2 regions of the Conexibacter sp. JCM 18997 genome follow, and region 2 is predicted to be linked to the other one. Evidence: riboswitches for the same ligand, from Rfam matches in the RefSeq annotation. Region 2 holds a riboswitch; the other holds the start of a gene.
What was found. Region 2 has a riboswitch for S-adenosylmethionine ahead of ACZ5UI_RS12770 (aminotransferase class V-fold PLP-dependent enzyme). Riboswitches for the same ligand answer to the same signal wherever they lie in the genome.

Region 1 (9,167 bases), 840 kb from region 2:
AAGAAGAACGGCACCAGCACCGACGCCGACGCGAACACCGCGCCGAACACCCGGGCCTCGGCCATCGTCGCCGCCTGCCCGCGCACGGCGAACGCGGTTCCCCGGAAGATGATGCCCAGCGCGGCGCCGAACAGCGGGATGTAGAGCGTCGACATGATCGAGCCGAAGAAGACCGGGAACGCCGTCCACAGCACGACGAGCAGGAAGATCAGCCACACGTGGTTGGCCTCCCACACGGGGCTCATCGACCGCTGGATCAGCCCGCGCACGCGCCCGCCGCGCTTGTCGCCGCCGGCGGTCAGGTCCCAGAAGCCCGAGCCCAGGTCGGCGCCGGCCAACACGGCGTAGGCGGTCAGCGCGAGCAGGGCCAGCCCGAGGCAGATCTCGGCCATCAGTGCGTCTCCACCGGGGCGCCGACCTCGAACTCCGGCGGGCGCTTGGCCAGCCGGCGCAGCAGCCACACGACCGTGCAGACCAGGGCCAGGTAGACCGCGGCGACGACGGCGAATGCGACCGGCAGGTTGTCCGCCGCGGTCACGGCGTCCTCGACCCGCATGACGTCATAGACGATCCAGGGTTGTCGACCCACCTCCGTGGTGATCCACCCGCAGATGAGCGCGACGATCGCCAACGGTCCGGCCACCACGACGAGCCGGTAGAACCACTTGGTGCGCGGCAATCGTCGCTTGCGCAGGAACACGAGCGCGTAGAAGACGCCGGCCGCGGCCAGCAGCGTGCCGATGCCGACCATCGTCTGGAACGAGAAGCGCACGACGTTGATCGGCCCGGGCTGGTCCTCGACGGGGACGATGTCCAGGCCCTGCACGGTCGCGTTGGGATCGTGGAAGGCCAGGATCGAGAGCATGTCCGGGATCGAGATCCCGCCCTTGATCGTCTGCGTCGACTTGTCGTACCAGCCGAAGAAGTGGAACGGCGCGCCCTTGGTCGTCTCGGGCAGGCCCTCGAAGGTGGCCAGCTTGACCGGCTGCTTCTCGGCCACCGTGCGCCCGGCCCAGTCGCCGATCACCACCTGCACCGGCGCGGCCAGGCAGGCGATCGTCAGCGGCACGACCATGCCGGCGCGCACGTACTTGGAGCGGTTGCCCTTCAGGTAGGCGAACGCGTAGACGCCCGCGACGGTGAACCCGACAACCATGTAGCCGGCGAAGTACATGTGCGCCAGCTCGTGCCAGAAGTAGTCGTTGAACAGCGCCTCCCAGGGGCGGATGTTCGTGACCTCGCCGTTGACCAGGTCGAAGCCGACGGGGTTGTTCATCCAGCCGTTGACCGCGATCACGGTCAGCGAGCCGGTCAGCCCGGTGACGATGATCGGCAACCCGACGAGCAGGTGCGTCTTGCGGGGCAGGCGATCCCAGCCGTACACGTAGATCGCGATGAAGATCGCCTCGATGAAGAACGAGAACCCCTCCAGCCCGAAGGCCAGGCCGAACACGTCGCCGAACGTGGCCATGAAGTTCGGCCACAGCAGGCCGAACTCGAAGCTGAGGATCGTGCCGGTGACGACGCCGACCGCGAACAGGATCAGCATGACCTTCGACCAGCGCTTGGCCAGGGCCTTGTAGGTCAGGTCGCCCGTGCGCAGGTACAGGCCCTCCATGAACAGCACCGTGGCCGGGAAGGCGATCCCGAAGCACACCAGCGGGATGTGCAGCGCGAGCGACATCGCCTGGGTCTCGCGGGCCCAGACCAGGTCGGCCTGGTCGGGCGATCCGAGCTTGCCGGTGAAGTCACCCGCTGCGGCGAGCAGGACGGTGGGGTCCATCGTGGTGGACCCTACTCGCCGGGTCCGTCGGCTTGTTGCCCGGTTGGTCTCAGCCGGACCGGCGGGTCAGCGCGACGAGGTAGCGCACCGGCGTGTCGCAGGGATTGACGAACGCGCAGGCTTGCGGCGGCCCCAGCTGCAGGCAGTCGCCGCGGTCGAGCTCGTGGACCTCGTCGCCCTCGCGGAAGCGCAGGTGCCCGTCGAGCACCCACACCTGCTCGTGGATGAAGCTGTAGGCGTCGGCGGGGTAGGCGACCTCGGCGTGCGCGGGCAGCTCGACCTCGATCAGCTCCAGCGGGCGGCCGGCGGCGGGGGAGACGGCGCGGCGCGTGTAGCCGGTCTCGGGATCGGTCCACAGGGGCTGGTCGGCGGCCCGGGTCAGGCGCGCATCGGCCTGCTCGGCGCGGGCGATCAGCTCCGACAGCGTCAGGCCCAGCGCCGTGGCCAGGCGGCTGAGCAGCGCGGCGGTCGGCTGCGCGTCGGTCGCCTCGATCTTGGCGATCATCGCGCGCGACACGCCCGAGCGCTCGGCCAGCGCGGCCGCGGACAGGCCTTGGTCGTGGCGCGCGTTGCGCAGGGCGTCGGCGAGGCGGGCGTCGAACATCGTGGCGTCTCTGTATAAGATAGTGACATGTTGGTGCGCGAGGCAACGCCGGGCGACGCAGCGGCCTGCGCCGCGCTCTACGCGCCGTACGTGACCGACACGGCGATCAGCTTCGAGCTCGAGCCACCGACCGCCGCGCAGATGGCCGCGCGGATCGCGGCGGCGCACGTGTGGTTGGTGGCCGAGGACGACGACGGCGTGGCCGGATACGCCTACGCCGGCGAGTTCAAGGCCCGCGCGGCGTACGCGCGGACCTGCGAGGTGACGGTCTACATGGCCCAGGATCGCGGCCGCCGGGGCGGGGGCCGCGCGCTCTACACCGAGCTGCTCGACCGCATGGCCGCGCTCGACTTCCGCGTCGCGGTGGCCATCATCGCGCTGCCCAACGACGCCAGCGAGGCGCTGCACCGCGCGTTCGGCTTCGAACCGGTCGGGCGGCTGCGCGGCGTCGGCTTCAAGCACGGCGCGTGGCACGACGTGGCCTACGCCCAGCGCGCGTTGGTCACCGAACCGCCACCTCCGCCGCGCTGAGGCCGTCTATCGTCGCGCGCCACGTGCGCCGGCTGGCCATCCTCATCGTGCTCTGCACCCTGCTGCCCGCCGCCGCGGCGGGCGCGGCGACCACGCGCGTCTCCGTGGCCGTGGTCGGGGACTCGATCGTCGAGAGCAGCCACCTGGCCGCGCCGGAGCGCGACGGCTTCACCGCCCAGCTGCGGGCCGAGCTCGCCCGCCGCGGCGTCGACGCGGGCGCGGCGGGGTTCGTCTCCGCCCATCCCGGCGAGCCGGTCCGGGTGCTGACGCCGCAGGCCGGGCGCGGCAGCTGGTCCTACCTGGGCGCCTGGGCCTGGATCACCCGCTGGCCGGGCGCCGTGGCCGACCTGTTCAGCTGGACGTCGCAGCCGCAGGCCAGCGCGTCGATGACCGCCAGCGGCGCCGACTCGGCCACGCTGGTCTACGTGTCGGGCCCGGGTCAGGGGCAGTTCGCGTTCCGGGCCGGCGCGGCCAGCGTCGAGGTCGACGGCCACGCCGAGCGCAGCGGCCTGGGCCTGAAGACGCTCGCCCTGCCCGGCGCGGGCGAGCAGCGCCTGCAGGTCTCCGATGTCCGACAGGGTGGCCTGGCCCTCGTCGGCGCGTTCCTGCGCCGGACGCCGCGCCCCGGGGCGCGGCAGGTCGAGCTGACCGCGATCGCCCGGGGCGGGGCGCTGGCCGCCGACCCGCCGACGGTCGTCGAGGACGCCGGCCTGGCCGTCCTGCGGCCGCGGGCCACGCTGATCGTGATGGGCACCAACGACGGCATCGGCTATGCGGCGACTCGCGATCCCGCGGCGCTGGACGCGCTGCGCGCCGGCCTGGAGACCCGCGCCCGCCGCGCGCGGCGCAGCGGCGCCTGCCTGGTCGTCCCGCCCGGCCGCGACAAGTTCCCGGCCGACGTGTACGCGCTGGTGCGCAGCACCGTGGCCGACGCGGCCCGGGCGACCGGCTGCACCCTCGTGCCCGCGCTCAACGCCCTGGACGCCGATCCGGCGCTGACCGTCGACGGGATCCACCCGTCGCCGGCCGGCTACGCGCGCCTGGCCCGCCTGCTGGCCCCGCGCCTGCTCACCGCCGCCGCGCGCCGGCGCTAGGCGACCACGGCAAGCGCGCCGGGGCGCAGGGTGTAGACCGCCTCGGTGACCGAGCCGACGTAGTCGCCGTCGACCTGCAGCGGCAGCTCGCGCTCGTCGACCGAGCGGATCGTCACCTGGTGCACGTCGGTGTACTGGGCGATGTGGCGGTGCTTGGCCAGGCGCAGGCGCTTGACCAGGGCGCGGGCGCTGATCGTCGGGACGTCGAGCGGCGAGACGCGCTCGAGCACGAGCGTCGAGAGCGTGCCCGAGTCGAGCGTCGCGCCCTCGGCCAAGGCCACCGGGCGATCGCGGAAGTAGGTGTAGGGATCGCCGTTCTGGACGATCGTGGTCACGCCGTTGGTCTGCTGACCGGTGTCGGTCTCGACGGTCATGCGCGGCGCGTTGACCAGGTAGTCCTTCAGGAACGACACGACGCCGGCCGACGTGAAGAACCACGGGCCGAAGCGCGCCTTGAGCTTCGGGCGCGCGTCGACGCGGCGCACCACGGTCGCGTCCAGCCCGACGCCGGAGGAGAAGGTGAACGCGCGCTCGTTGACCAGCGGCAGGTCGATGCGGCGCACCTCCCAGCGGTCGGCCAGCCCGAGCAGGTGCTCGGTCGCGTCGACGATCTCGTTGGGGATGCCGAGCATCCGGCAGAGCACGTTGGTGTTGCCGCCGGGCAGCGGGAAGATCGGCGTGTCCGAGCCGATCAGCCCGTTGACCGCCTCGTTGACCGTGCCGTCGCCGCCGAACGTGACCACGACGTCGTAGCCCTCGTGGGCGGCCTCGCGGCAGAGCTCGGTCGCGTGGTTGCGGCTCTCGGTGTCGATCGCCGTCACGTCGTAGCGGCCCTGGAGCGCGTAGACGACGAGGTTGCGCAGCCGGTCGGAGACCGTCGTGGCGTAGGGGTTGACGATCACCAGCATGCGCCGGCGCTCGGTGGCGGGGTCGCGGGCGCCCGCGGCGGCGAGGGCCTCGAGCTGGACGAAGGAGCTGGAGCTGGTCGGGACGGCCACGAGCGGTCGTCCAAGCTACACCGGCGTCGGCGCGCGGGTTACGCGGGGTGGCCCGGCGCCATGTCGCGCACGGCGCCGAAGCGCAGCACCGGATCGCCGTCGCGATGCTCGGCCCAGACGGGGTCCAGCAGCATGCCGGTGTGGTCGCCCAGGTCGGTGCGCTGGAGGATCGCCCCGACGAAGCGGTTGGGGCAGTCGTCCAGCAGCGTGGTGCCGTGCGGGCCCTCGGTCCAGGCGCAGCGGGCGAACTTGTCGATCTCGTCGCCCGTCTGCTCGCCGAACAGCTCGGCCAGCGGGTGCGCGCCGGAGGGCACGACGTGGACGGCCAGGTGCGTGGCGGTCAGCGCGACGCCGTGCGTGTGGTTGACCTGCGAGAGGCAGGCCAGGAAGCGCTGCGGGTGCACCGAGCACGGCGTGCCGAAGCCGATCAGGCAACCGGATCGCTCGGCCGCGGTCGTCGCGGTGACGATGAACATCGGCCCGTCGAGGGCCAGCGTCAGCCCGCTGAACGCGTGCGCGACGGGATCGTCAGAGCCAGCCACGATGGCGGAAGTACCCCAACATCCCGCCCAGCATCGCGACCATCACCACGATCACGATCCAGAAGGCCTCGATCGAGCCCTGGCCCGGCACCTCGACGTTCATGCCGAACACGCTGGCCACCAGGGTCAGCGGCAGCACCACGACGCTGATCGAGGTCAGCACGCGCAGGATGTCGTTGACGCGATGGGAGATGACCGACTCGTTGGTGGACTCCAACGCCTCGATCACCTCCTTGTAGTTCTCGAGCATGTCCCAGATGCGCTCGGACGCGTCGACGATGTCGTCGAAGTACATCTCGAGGTCCTCGGGCACGTACCGGCGCGTGCGCTCCAGATCGCGCAGGGCGGCGCGCTGCGGCCGGATGATCTTGCGGAAGTTGATGATCTCCTGCTTGACGTTGGAGATGTCGCGCACGATCTCCTCGGAGTGCCCCTCGAAGATGTCGTCCTCGAGGCGCTCGAGCTTGTTGCCCATCTTGCGCAGCATCGGGAACGACGCGTCGACGCAGTCGTCGACGACCTTGTAGAGCAGGTAGCCGGCGCCCTTGGCGAACAGCTGCTCGCGCAGCTCGTCGTCGCGCCCGCAGCGGTCGAACAAGTACTCCAGCGGCTGGATCGGCTCGTTGGGGAGCGTGATCACGAAGTCGCTGCCCACGAACACGTTCAGCTCGGCCGCGTTCAGGCGCCCGACCTGCTTGTCGTAGCGCGGGAAGTGCAGCACGATGAACAGGTAGTCGTCGTACTCGTCGACCTTCGGGCGCTGGTTGCGCGAGAAGACGTCCTCGTAGTCCAGCGCGTGGAACTCGAAGCGCTCCTCGATCCAGGCGCGCTCGATCGGCCGCGGGCGCTCGATGTTGATCCAGCGCAGACCGCCGGCTTCGATCTGCTCGACGCGCGGGACGCTGGGGGACTCAGGCGGTCCGGGAGCGACCCGACCGCGGGACCCGCGACGAAGACGAGGGAGGTTCGGCATCAGGACTTCGCGCCTCGTCGCTCATCGTGATCGGGTCCGCCTCGGGCATGACCCACAGTGTACTTCCCGGGCTGTGGGGGAAGCAGTCGTGGCCACGCAATTGCAACGCGCCGTGTATCCTGCCGACTACATAGCTGGACACATCCAGAGGGGTGGAGGGACTGGCCCGACGAAACCCCGGCAACCCCCCGCGTATCGCCACGCGGGAAAGGTGCCAATTCCTGTGAGATGTGGCGGAAGGTTCGTCCGAGACCTTCGCCACCTGAACTGGCGGAGGTTTCTTTGATGTCTGCGACGAACTTGAAGTGCAGAGAGTGTGCGGCCACCTATCCCCTGGAGGCCCGGTACGTCTGCGAGCAGTGCTTCGGCCCGCTCGAGGTCGCCTATGACCATTCGGCCATCGCCGAGGACACCGCGGCGCTGCGGCGCCGCATCCAGGCGGGGCCCCAGAACATCTGGCGCTACAGCGACTTCCTGCCGCTGGAGTCGCCTCCCGGTCCGTCGGGCCGCGTGCTGTCGCGCGTCGGGCTGCCGGCCGGCTGCACGCCGCTGATCCGGGCCGACCGCCTGGCCGACAAGCTCGGTCTGGGCGAGGTGTGGGTCAAGAACGACGCCCACAACCCGACGCACAGCTTCAAGGACCGCGTCGTGGCCGTCGCCTCGCAGCGCGCCCGCGAGCTCGGGTTCGACACGCTGGCCTGCGCCTCCACGGGCAACCTGGCCAACGCCGTCGCCGCCCAGGCCGCCGCGCTGGGGCTGCCGTCCTACGTGTTCATCCCCTCCAACCTGGAGGAGCAGAAGATCCTGGCCACGGGCGTCTATGGGACGAACCTGGTCAAGATCCGCGGCAACTACGACGACGTCAACCGCCTGTGCACGGAGATCTCCGGCGAGCGCGAGAGCTGGGCGTTCGTCAACGTCAACATGCGGCCCTACTACGCGGAGGGCTCCAAGACCCTCTCGTACGAGATCGCCGAGCAGCTGGGCTGGGAGACGCCGGACCGGATCGTCTCGCCGATCGCCTCGGGCTCGCTGTTCACCAAGCTGGCCAAGGGCTTCTCGGAGTGGCTCGAGCTCGGGCTGATCAGCGGCTCGGTGCCGACGATGAACGGCGCGCAGGCCACGGGCTGCTCGCCGGTGGCCACCGCGTTCGCCGAGGGCACCGACGTGTGCCGCCCGGTCAAGCCGGACACGATCGCCAAGTCGCTGGCCATCGGCAACCCCGCCGACGGCCCGTACGCGGTCGAGCTGGCCCGCGCCACCGGGGGCAGCGTCGACGCGGTCACCGACGAGGAGATCCGCGAGGGCATCCGCCTGCTGGCCGAGACGACCGGCATCTTCACCGAGACCGCCGGCGGCGTGACCACCGCGACGCTGGCCAAGCTGGCCGCGCGCGGGGACATCGGCGCCGACGAGCGCGTCGTGCTGGTCATCACCGGCGACGGCCTGAAGACGCTGGACGCGGTCCGCGGAACCTTCGAGTCCTACGAGATCGACCCGCGCTACGAGGACTTCGAGGCGACGGTCGAGCAAGGAGTGCATGCCTGATGGCGGTGACCGTGAAGATCCCGACGCAGTTGCGCGCCGTCACCGGCGGCCAGGCCGAGCTGTCGGTCGAGGGCGGCACGGTGGGCGAGGTGCTCGACGCGGCCTACGCCGAGCACGACGGCCTCAAGGACCGCATCTGCGGTGACGACGGCGAGCTGCGCCGGTTCGTCAACGTGTACGTCGGCGGCGAGGACATCCGCTTCCTCGACGGGCTGGGCACCGCCGTGCCGGGCAACGGCGAGGTCACGATCCTGCCCGCGGTCGCGGGTGGGCGCTGACCTGACGGATCGCGACGTCGCCGAGCGGGCGGCGCGGGCGGCCGGCCAGGTCGCGTTGCGCCACCTGGGCGGCGACCTGCGCGTCGAGGTCAAGTCGGCCGAGCCCACCGACGTGGTCACGGTGGCCGACCGCGCCGCCGAGGCGGCCGCGGTCGCGGTCCTGGCCGATCACCGGCCCGACGACGGCGTCTTCGGCGAGGAGGGCAGCGACCACGCCGGCCCGTCCGGGCGGCGCTGGGTCATCGACGCGATCGACGGCACGCTGAACTTCTCCCACGGCCTGCCCGCGTGGTGCGCGGCGGTCGTGCTGACCGACGCCGACGGCGCGCCGCTGGCCTGCGCAGTGCTCGATCCCGAGCGCGACGAGCTGTTCAGCGCCGCCCGCGGCCAGGGGGCCTGGCTCAACGGGCGCCCGATCGCGGTCCGCGCCGCGGTGCCGCTCGCTCAGGCGCTGGTGTCCTGCCAGTGGGGCTTCGGCAAGCTGGCCCTGCCCGGCGCGCGCGACGTGGTCAGCCGGATCGTCGACCAGGTGGGCGCGGTGCGGACACCGGGCTCCGGCACGCTGGAGCTGTGCTGGGTGGCCGTCGGGCGCCTGCACGGCTGGATGCAGCCCGACGCGGCGGCATGGGACTGGCTGCCGGGCGCGCTGCTGGTGCGCGAGGCCGGCGGCGAGGCGGTGACGGTCACCGAAGGTCTGCCGGTCAGCTGGTCGCTGGCCGGCGCGCCGGCGACGGTCAGCGCGCTGCGCGGCCTGCTCGGGCCCTGATCGCCTCGACCAGCGCGTGGATGAAGCGCATCTGCTCGGGGGTGTGGTCG
Region 2 (9,167 bases):
ACAACGTCAACGACACCATCGTCAAGGATGGGTTCTGGACGGCGGCTCAGATCTGCACCGCCGAGTACAAGCAGGCCTGCGCCGACGCGGGCATCAGCTAGCGCACGAGGGAGAGACCGCCCGACATGACCGAAACCACACCTGTCCTGGAGCTTCGAGGAGTCTCGAAGCGCTTCGGGGCCGTGCAAGCGCTCTCTGGAGTCGACTTCTCTGTCGACGCCGGAGAGGTCGTCGCCCTGGTGGGCGACAACGGCGCCGGCAAGTCAACCCTGGTCAAGGTCATGTCGGGCATCTACGACCCGGACGAAGGCGAGTACCGCTTTCAGGGTGAGGCCGTCAACGTCCGAGGTCCGCAGGCTGCTGCGGACCTCGGCGTGGCCACCGTCTACCAGGACCTGGCCCTGGCCGACAACCTCGACGTCGTCGGCAACCTGTTCCTCGGTCACGAGCTGACCAACTTCGGCCCGCAGCTGGACGAGACGGGCATGGAGCACCGCGCACACGAGCTGCTCTCGACGCTGTCGACGACGATCCCCAGCGTGCGCACCGAGGTCGCCTCACTGTCGGGCGGTCAGCGCCAGCAGGTGGCGATCGCCCGCTCGCTGCTGGGCGAGCCGAAGGTCGTGCTGCTGGACGAGCCGACCGCCGCGCTGGGCGTCCCCCAGACGCGCCAGGTGCTCGACCTGATCAAGCGCCTCAAGGAGCGCGGCCTCGGCGTCGTGGTCATCACCCACAACATGGGTGACGTCTTCGAGGTCGCCGACCGCGTGGCGGTCCTGTACCTGGGCCGCAGCAACGGCGACTTCCGCATCGCCGACGTGTCCCGCGAGGACGTCGTCGGCGCCATCACCGGCCTGCGCATCAACGACAACGGAAAGGCGGCTGCCTGATGAGCACCGAGGCCCCCGCCCCCGAGACGCCCGAGGCGCCCCTCGACACCACCGTCGAGGCGCTGCCCGCGTCGCCCAAGGACTTCCTGCGCCGCTTCACCCAGGGCGAGTTCGGCTCGCTGCGGGTGCTGATCATCCTCGCGGTCATCTGGGTGATCTTCACGATCGCCAACGACCGCTTCCTGACCGCGCTGAACCTGACCAACCTGACGCTGCAGATCGCGGCGACGGGCATGATCTCGATCGGCGTGGTGCTCGTCCTGCTGCTGGGCGAGATCGACCTGTCGGTCGGCGTCGTGTCCGGTCTGTGCGCGGCGATCATGGCCGTGCTGAACGTCAAGCACGGCTGGCCGGCCGTCCCGGCGATCCTCGCCGCGATCATCGCGGGCACGCTGATCGGCACGTTCCAGGGATCCATCCACACGCGGTTCGGGATCCCATCCTTCGTCGTCACGCTGGCCGGTCTGCTCGGCTGGCAGGGCGTCCAGCTGTGGGTGCTGGGCGACACCGGCACGATCAACATCAACGATCAGTTCATCATCGACCTGACCGGCACGTTCTTCAGCGACGTCGTCGGCTGGATCATCGCCGTCGCCCTGATCGCCGCGTTCGCCGCCGTGACCCTCAACGGGCGCATGATGCGCGTCCGGGCCGGCCTGGAGGCGCCCCAGCCCGTCGTGCTGCTCGTGCGCATCGTGGCCATGGCCATCCCGGTGCTGGCCACCGTCTGGGTCGTCAACCAGGACCGCGGCCTGCCGCTGGCGCTGGTGATCCTGGTCGGCTTCGTGATCATCTTCGACTACATCACCCAGCGCACCCGCTTCGGTCGCCACATCTACGCGGTGGGCGGCAACGAGGAAGCGGCCCGGCGGGCCGGCATCAACACCGCGCGCGTGCGCATCGCCGTGTTCGCGCTGGCCTCCACCCTGGCGGCCTGCGGCGGCGTCCTGGCCGCCTCGCGCCTGCTGGCGGTCAACCAGTCCTCCGGCGGCTCGGACCTGCTGCTGCTGGCCATCGCCGGCCCGGTCATCGCGGGCACCTCGCTGTTCGGCGGTCGCGGTCGCGTGTGGTCGGCCCTGCTGGGCGCCCTGGTGATCGGCTCGATCTCCAACGGCATGGACCTGCTCGCGTTGGACTCCGACGTCAAGTACATGGTCACCGGCGCGGTGCTGCTGGGCGCCGTCGTCGTGGACGCGGCGACCTCCAGCCGCCGCCGGCGCGCCGGGCGCGTCTAGCAAGAGTGAGCCCGGCGGGCCCGCTGGGGCCCGCCGGTCGTTCACTACGGTCAGGCGTCGATGTCCCGTGAGCTGACCTGCGTGATCCACGTGCACTCGGTGTACTCCGACGGCACGGGCACGATCCCCGAGATCGCCGCGGCCGCGCGCGAGACCGGCGCCGACGTGGTGATCGTCACCGACCACGACGATCTGCGCGCCCGGGGCGAGGCGGGCTGGCACGACGGCGTCCTGGTCATCGCCGGTCACGAGGTCTCCCCTCTGCAGCGCAGCCACCTGCTGGCGCTGGGGACCGACCAGGTGGTGCGCCACGCGCGCCGCACGTCGCGCGCGGTGCTGGAGAGCGTGCACGCGGCCGGGGGCGTGGGCTTCGCCGCCCATCCGTTCTCGCGCGGCGGCTGGGTGCTGGGGCGCGCGGGCCGCGCCGCGCCCTACGGCGACCTGCGCGCGCCGGTCGACGGGATCGAGCTGTGGAGCCTGGTCACCGACACGCTGGAGTACCTGCGCTCACCGCTGGCGCTGCTGCGCTTCGCGCGCGACCCCGATGCGATCCTGGCCGATCCGCCGGCCCGCAACCTCGCGCGCTGGGACGAGATCGGCCGGCAGCGGCGCCTGCCGGCGATCGCCGGCCTGGACGCGCACCAGTACGGCCTGCGCCGCAACGGGCGCGTGCGGCTGCGCACGATGTCCTACGCGCGCTCGTTCGCGCTGCTGCGCACCCACGTGCTCGTCGCCGCGGTCACGCCCGAGGCGGTGATCGGCGCGCTGGCCGCCGGCCACGCGTTCCTGGCCCGCGACTCGCTGGCCGACGCGACCGGCTTCACGTTCGGCCCCGGCATGGGCGACGAGCGCCCGTTCACCGAGCCGGTCGAGCTCGTCGCCACGGCGCCGCGGGCCGCGACGCTGCGGCTGTGGCGCGACGGGAACCTGGTCAGCGAGGCGAGCGACGCGGTCGAGCTGCGCCAAAGCGCCGACGGCGCGGGCGTCTGGCGGGTCAGCGCGCATCTGCGCCACGGCGGCCGCGAGCGCACCTGGGTGCTCTCCAACCCGCTGTACCTTCGCTGATCCTGTACGGCGTTCTGTATTCTCGCCCGCATGCTCCGCACACGGATGTGCGCCGCGGTCTTCGTCGCCACCGCCGCCGCCCTGCTCGCCGCCTCCGCCGCCCAGGCTGACTACCGCGTCGAGCTGAAGGCCAAGGTCGCGGTCGGCGACGGCTGGTACACGACCTACCAGGGCCACCCCACCAACTGCACGCGCGACGAGCACTACGCCGTCAGCCAGAAGACGGCGGAGTACGGCCTGGACGCGACGATCCGCACCTCGGACGGTTGCGCGCTGGAGCGCAGCACGAACACGTGGAGCTTCCGGTTCTCCGACGGCTCGCATCAGCAGGCCCAGATCAACAACGTCGACTACGGCCACGGACCAGCCAACTGGCAGCCCAACTGCCGCGAGCAGTACTCCGCTGACGGGGCGATCTGCACCGAGACCACCGAGCAGGGCAACCGCGTCGTCAACCTCACCCCCGCGCATCGCTGGCGCCAGGCCTGCACGATCACCGGCACGCCCGGCAACGACCGCCTGCGCGGCACCGCGGGCGACGACGTGATCTGCGGCCTGGGCGGCAACGACCAGATCATCGGCGGCGCCGGCCGCGACCTCCTGCTCGGCGGCGCCGGCGCCGACCGCATGGCCGGCGGAACCGGCGACGACGTGCTCGACGGCGGACGCGGCCACGACTTCCTGGTCGACGACCAGGGCCGCGACCGGCTCGACACCGACGCGGGCGACGAGCGGGCCAAGCAGCTGCTGGGCGACTACCCGTGGTCGCAGACGATCTACGTGGAAGGCGACCTGGGCGGAACCGAGGGCACGCTGACGGCGGGAACGCGCACCAACTGCACCCGCGACGAGCTGACCGGGCCGTTCACGCTGGACCCCAACCAGGACCCGTCGCCGCTGAGCTTCTCGCTGGTCATCAAGGACGGCGGCTGGTGCGCGGTGCAGCCCAGCTACTACCGCTTCCGGGTCAACCTGCCCGGCGGGGGCGGCGAGGTCGAGATGAACGACAAGGGCGGCCCGTACCAGCTGCGCTGCGTCGCGGGCTGGACCGGGCCGTACGCGTGCTCGGAGACGGCCGGGGGCGGCGGTCGCTGGCTGGTGCGCATCAAGCGCGCGGCGACAGCGCTGGCCGCGGACGCGACCCAGGCCGTCGGCGACCGGCGCGAGACGCGCGACGTCCACTTCCAGGCCATGGCCGGCCGCCGCGTCGCGGCGTCCCAGGGACAGCCCACGAACTGCACCCGCGACGAGCAGTACGACGCGTTCACGCCGGCCAGCGACAACGAGTCCCACGCCTACGGCATGACCACCCGGGACGGTGGGTCGTGCGCGATCGAGCCGAGCTACAACACCTGGCAGCTGACCATGCCCGGCGGCAGCGGATCGATCGAGATGGGCAACGACGGCACCGGCACCGACTATCGCTTCATCTGCGGCGACGGCTGGAGCGGCTACGTCTGCAACGAGAGCTACCGCGGCGACCAGGTCATCAAGGTGACGATCTGGCCCGCCGGCAGCCGGGGCGACGCGGCCACGCGCTGCACGATCACGGGCACGCCCGGCGACGACGTCCTGCGCGGGACCAAGGGCGACGACGTGATCTGCGGGCGCGGCGGCGACGACGTCCTCGTCGGCACCCGCGGTCGCGACGTCCTGGACGGCGGCGGCGGTCAGGACCTGCTGGTCACCGACGGCAACGACACGACCGTGCGCGGCGCAGGCGACGACGACGACGCGGTCACGACCAAGCCGCTGCGCGACCACCGCGAGACCGGCACGCTGTTCTTCGAGGACATGGCCGGGCGGGCCGTCGTCAGCTCCCAGGGCCAGCCGACCAACTGCACCCGCGACGAGGAGTACGGGACCTTCACGCCCGGCAGCGACAGCGACGCACACGGCTACTCGGCCACGATCCGCAACGACGGCAAGTGCCTGATCCAGGTCAGCCACAACGCGTGGCAGCTGTCCTTCCCGGGCGGCGGCGCCGGCCGGGTCGAGATGAACGACAACGGCTGGGAGGCGCCCTACCAGATGCGCTGCCTGAAGGACGGCTGGGTCGCCTACACCTGCACCGAGACCTACCAGGGCTCGGGCCGCTACAAGGTCACGATCCGGCCCAAGTAGTTCGGACACTCGTCCAGATCGGCTGAAGGCGCGGCGCGATCTGCCGTGCTACGTTCGTGACAGGTCAAGAGCGCCAGCGCGAAGCCCCGGCTCGCTGGCCGGCAACCCTCCTCCGCGATGGGGTGCCCCGGGTGAAGACCAGGCCAATGGCAAACCGTGGACCTGCGTGATCGGGTCCCGATCACAAGATGAGGTCCACCCATGTCGTCCATCGACGTGCTGTCGTACCCGGTCGCCACCCGCGGGCTGCTGCCCGTCGTCGGCGAGGAGCTGCAGGTGCCCGTGCTGGGCGGCGCGACCGTGCGCTACGCCAACCTCGACCAGGCGGCGACCGCGCCGGCGCTGGCCGCCGTGGCCGAGCGCGTCACCCGGGTGCTGCCCTGGGCGGGCAGCGTGCACCGCGGCGCCGGCCTGCCCTCGCAGGTCGCCACCGCGCTGTATGAGCAGGCGCGCGGCGGCGTGCGCCGGTTCGTCGGCGCAGGCGCCGACGACGCCGTCGTCTTCACCCGCAACACGACCGACGCGCTGAACCTCCTGGCCCGCGCGGTCCCGCCGGCGGGCGGGAAGGTGCTGTTCCTCGACACCGAGCACCACGCCAACCTGCTGCCCTGGCGCGACGGGCGCCACCGCTGCATCGAGGCCGGCCCGACGGTCGCCGCGACGCTCCAGCGCCTGCGCGCGGCGCTGGATGCCACGCCGGTCGCCCTGGTCGCCGTCACCGGCGCCTCCAACGTCACCGGCGAGCTGCTGCCCTTGAAGGCCATCGTCGAGCTCGCTCACGCCCGCGGCGCGCGCGTGGCCGTCGACGCGGCCCAGCTGGCGCCGCACCGGCGCTTCTCGCTGCAGGACATCGGCGCCGACTACGTCGCCCTGTCCGGCCACAAGCTCTACGCGCCGTTTGGCGCCGGTGCGCTGGTCGGCCGCCGGGACTGGCTGGACGCCGCCGCGCCCTACCTGGCCGGCGGCGGCGCGGTGCGCGAGGTCGGTCGCCAGCGCGTCGACTGGGCCGACGGCGAGGCCCGCCACGAGGCCGGCACGCCGAACCTGGTCGGCGCCGTCGCCCTGGCCGAGGCCTGCGCCACGCTGGCCGACCTGCCCGCCGGCGCGCTCGAGGCCCACGAGGCGGCCCTGCGCGAGCGCCTGCTCGCGGGCCTGGCCCAGCTGGACGGGGTGCGTGTCCTGACGCTGTGGCCGGACGCTCCGGGCGCGATCGGCGTGGTCACGTTCACCGTCGACGGCTTCGAGCCTGGCCACGTGGCCGCCTGGCTGTCGGCCGAGCACGGGATCGGCCTGCGCGACGGGCGCTTCTGCGCCCACCAGGCGCTCACCCGCCTGGGCGCTCCGGCCGGCGCGCTGCGGGCCAGCTTCGGGATCGCCTCACGCCTGGAGGACGCCGACCGCCTCGTGCGCGGCCTGGCCGCGGGACCGCAGGCCGCCTACGGCCAGCGCGAGGGCGCCTGGTGCCCGCTGGACGACGACCGGGTCGTGCCCGAGTGGCTGGGCGTGGACATCGCCGGCGCGGCGCCCTCGCCCTGCGCGCGCGCTGCGGCCTGAACGTTGTCCGCTCGAGCCCGGTATCCGGGACCGATCGGACAACGACCGGGCGGGCAGCGAAGAAAGCGCGCGTCTGCGGCACCGCCCGCGTCGGCGAGGAGCGACGCCCGAAGCGGAGCGGTGGCGGTTTCTGGCACGTCGCCGCTCTCGAGGGCGCTCATTGTCGGGTGGGCGTCGCATAGCGACGCTGAGCCGACAATGGCTGCCGTTTCGGCGCGGGCGGCTACTGCTCGACCGACGGCGCCCACTGCGCCTCGGCCAGGTCGCCCTCGGGCATCCCAGCGGGCGTCGGGACCTGGGGCGTGTCGCGCAGGTACCACTCGGCGTCCAGCGCGGACTGACAGCCCGAGCCGGCGGCGGTGATCGCCTGGCGATAGGTGTGGTCGACCAGGTCGCCCGCGGCGAACACGCCCGGACGGTTGGTGCGCGTGGAGCGCCCCTGGGTGATCACGTAGCCCTCGTCGTCGATGTCGATCTGGCCGCGCACGATGTCGGACTGCGGCTCGTGGCCGATCGCGATGAACGTGCCCACGTTGGGCAGCGAGTCGGTCTCGCCGGTCTCGGTGTTGATCAGCCGCGCGGTCGGCAGCTTGTCGCCCTCGACGGCCTCGAAGCGCTCGATCGTGAACGGCGTCTTGAAGTGGATGTTGTCGATCGCGGCGGCGCGGTCGAGCATGATCTTCGAGGCGCGGAAGTCGTTGCGCCGGTGGACCACGTCGACGTGGCTGGCGAACTTCGACAGGAAGATCGCCTCCTCCATCGCCGAATCGCCGCCGCCCACGATCACCGTGTGCGCGTCCTTGAAGAACGCCGCGTCACAGGTGGCGCAGTAGGACACGCCGCGGCCGCCGAGCTCCTCCTCGCCGGGCACGCCCAGCTTCTTGTGCTCGGCGCCCATCGACAGGATCACGGTGCGCGCGAGGTGCAGCTCGTCCTCGTCGACCCACACCTTGTGGACGCCGCCGGGCTCGTCGGCCAGCTCGACGTTGGTGACCAGATCGGTGATGAAGCGCGTGCCGAAGCGCTCGGCCTGGTCGCGCATCGTCTGCATGAGCTCCGGGCCCATGATGCCGTCGCGGAAGCCGGGGAAGTTCTCGACCTCGGTGGTCTGCTGGAGCAGGCCGCCCCAGGCGAAGCCCTCGATCACCAGCGGGTTCAGGTTCGCGCGCGCGGTGTACAGCGCAGCGGTGTACCCGGCAGGCCCGCTGCCGATGATGATGACGTTCTCGATGGGGGTGTCTGTGGTGTCGCTCATGGGTGTCACTTCACTTTGTATAGTAGCGAACCTCAGGCCGGTTCGACGACCGGCTCGGCCTTCCAGCGAGCCACGGTCCGACGCAGTTGGAAGTAGGCGATGATGCCCGGAACGGTGGGCAGCCAGAAGGCGAACGCGCGGTAGGTGAGCACCGCCACGACCGCCAGGCTGGAGGGCACGCCGAAGGCCAGCGAGGCGCCGATCATGCCCCCGTCCACCCCGCCGACGCCTCCGGGGAGCGGCAGCAGGTTCCCCAGCATGCCGACGAAGTAGATCATCACCAGGACGGCCAGCGAGGGCGGGTCGCCGAAGGCGTGGAAAGCGGCCCACAGCACGGCGATCTGCGTGGCCCAGTACAGCGCCGCGCCCCACACCGCGCGGTCGGGATGACGCATGTGGGCCATCGCGCCGCGGATGCCCGCCGACGCGGCAGCCGGACCGGTGGCCAGCTTGCCGGCCAGGCGCGACAGGCGCCCGCCCTTGCCGCGCGCGTGCCACTCCTGCAGGCGCCGCTCGACGTCGGTCGGCGTCAGCGCGATCAGCCCGGCGATGGTCATGGCGACGATGGCCAGGATCGCCGGCAGCGTGGTCACCGCGAACGGCGCGGGCCCGGAGAACAGGCCGATGTCCAGGCCCAGCCCGAACACGACCAGCGCGCCCGTGTACATCCAGTACTGCACGACGAGGAAGGTGATCGTGCGGTCGGCGACCATCCGCCGCGACATGCCCGAGCGGCGCATGGCCCAGGCCTGCAGCGCCAGGCCGCCCGCCCCGGCGGCGGCGAACAGCCGCGTGGCGGCCAGCGCGGCCATCGTCACCTGGTAGGCCTCACCCGGCGTGAGCTTGCGCGGCGCGCCCGGGCCGAACACGCCGACGAACTGCATCACGTAGCCGCCGAAGGAGGCGATCACGAACACCCCGGCGGCGGCCAGCCACCACGGGTCGCCGTCCTCGATGCGGTGCCAGGTGTCCTCCAGGCCGCTGATCTGCGGCAGGACGAAGATGAAGAAGGCGACGACCGTGACGACGAACAGGACGCCGACG

Region 1: linked by a shared signal. The riboswitch ahead of thrC (threonine synthase) and the one ahead of ACZ5UI_RS12770 (aminotransferase class V-fold PLP-dependent enzyme) in region 2 are both predicted to bind S-adenosylmethionine.

Annotation. Positions count from the first base shown of each region.
Region 1 is NZ_AP043885.1:1,667,643-1,676,809, reverse strand. It holds gene ACZ5UI_RS08765 (cytochrome d ubiquinol oxidase subunit II) at 1-392, opposite strand, end outside; gene ACZ5UI_RS08760 (cytochrome ubiquinol oxidase subunit I) at 392-1,783, opposite strand; gene ACZ5UI_RS08755 (helix-turn-helix domain-containing protein) at 1,833-2,387, opposite strand; gene ACZ5UI_RS08750 (N-acetyltransferase family protein) at 2,415-2,918, shown strand; gene ACZ5UI_RS08745 (GDSL-type esterase/lipase family protein) at 2,942-4,012, shown strand; gene ACZ5UI_RS08740 (diacylglycerol/lipid kinase family protein) at 4,009-5,010, opposite strand; gene ACZ5UI_RS08735 (flavin reductase family protein) at 5,049-5,552, opposite strand; gene corA (magnesium/cobalt transporter CorA) at 5,539-6,525, opposite strand; SAM riboswitch class I at 6,663-6,760, shown strand; gene thrC (threonine synthase) at 6,811-8,073, shown strand; gene ACZ5UI_RS08720 (ubiquitin-like small modifier protein 1) at 8,073-8,351, shown strand; gene ACZ5UI_RS08715 (inositol monophosphatase family protein) at 8,341-9,117, shown strand; gene ACZ5UI_RS08710 (hypothetical protein) at 9,086-9,167, opposite strand, start outside.
Region 2 is NZ_AP043885.1:2,512,247-2,521,413, forward strand. It holds gene ACZ5UI_RS12745 (sugar ABC transporter substrate-binding protein) at 1-101, shown strand, start outside; gene ACZ5UI_RS12750 (ATP-binding cassette domain-containing protein) at 126-890, shown strand; gene ACZ5UI_RS12755 (sugar ABC transporter permease) at 890-2,125, shown strand; gene ACZ5UI_RS12760 (CehA/McbA family metallohydrolase) at 2,186-3,190, shown strand; gene ACZ5UI_RS12765 (calcium-binding protein) at 3,221-5,314, shown strand; SAM riboswitch class IV at 5,377-5,476, shown strand; gene ACZ5UI_RS12770 (aminotransferase class V-fold PLP-dependent enzyme) at 5,516-6,868, shown strand; gene trxB (thioredoxin-disulfide reductase) at 7,092-8,123, opposite strand; gene ACZ5UI_RS12780 (lysylphosphatidylglycerol synthase transmembrane domain-containing protein) at 8,156-9,167, opposite strand, start outside.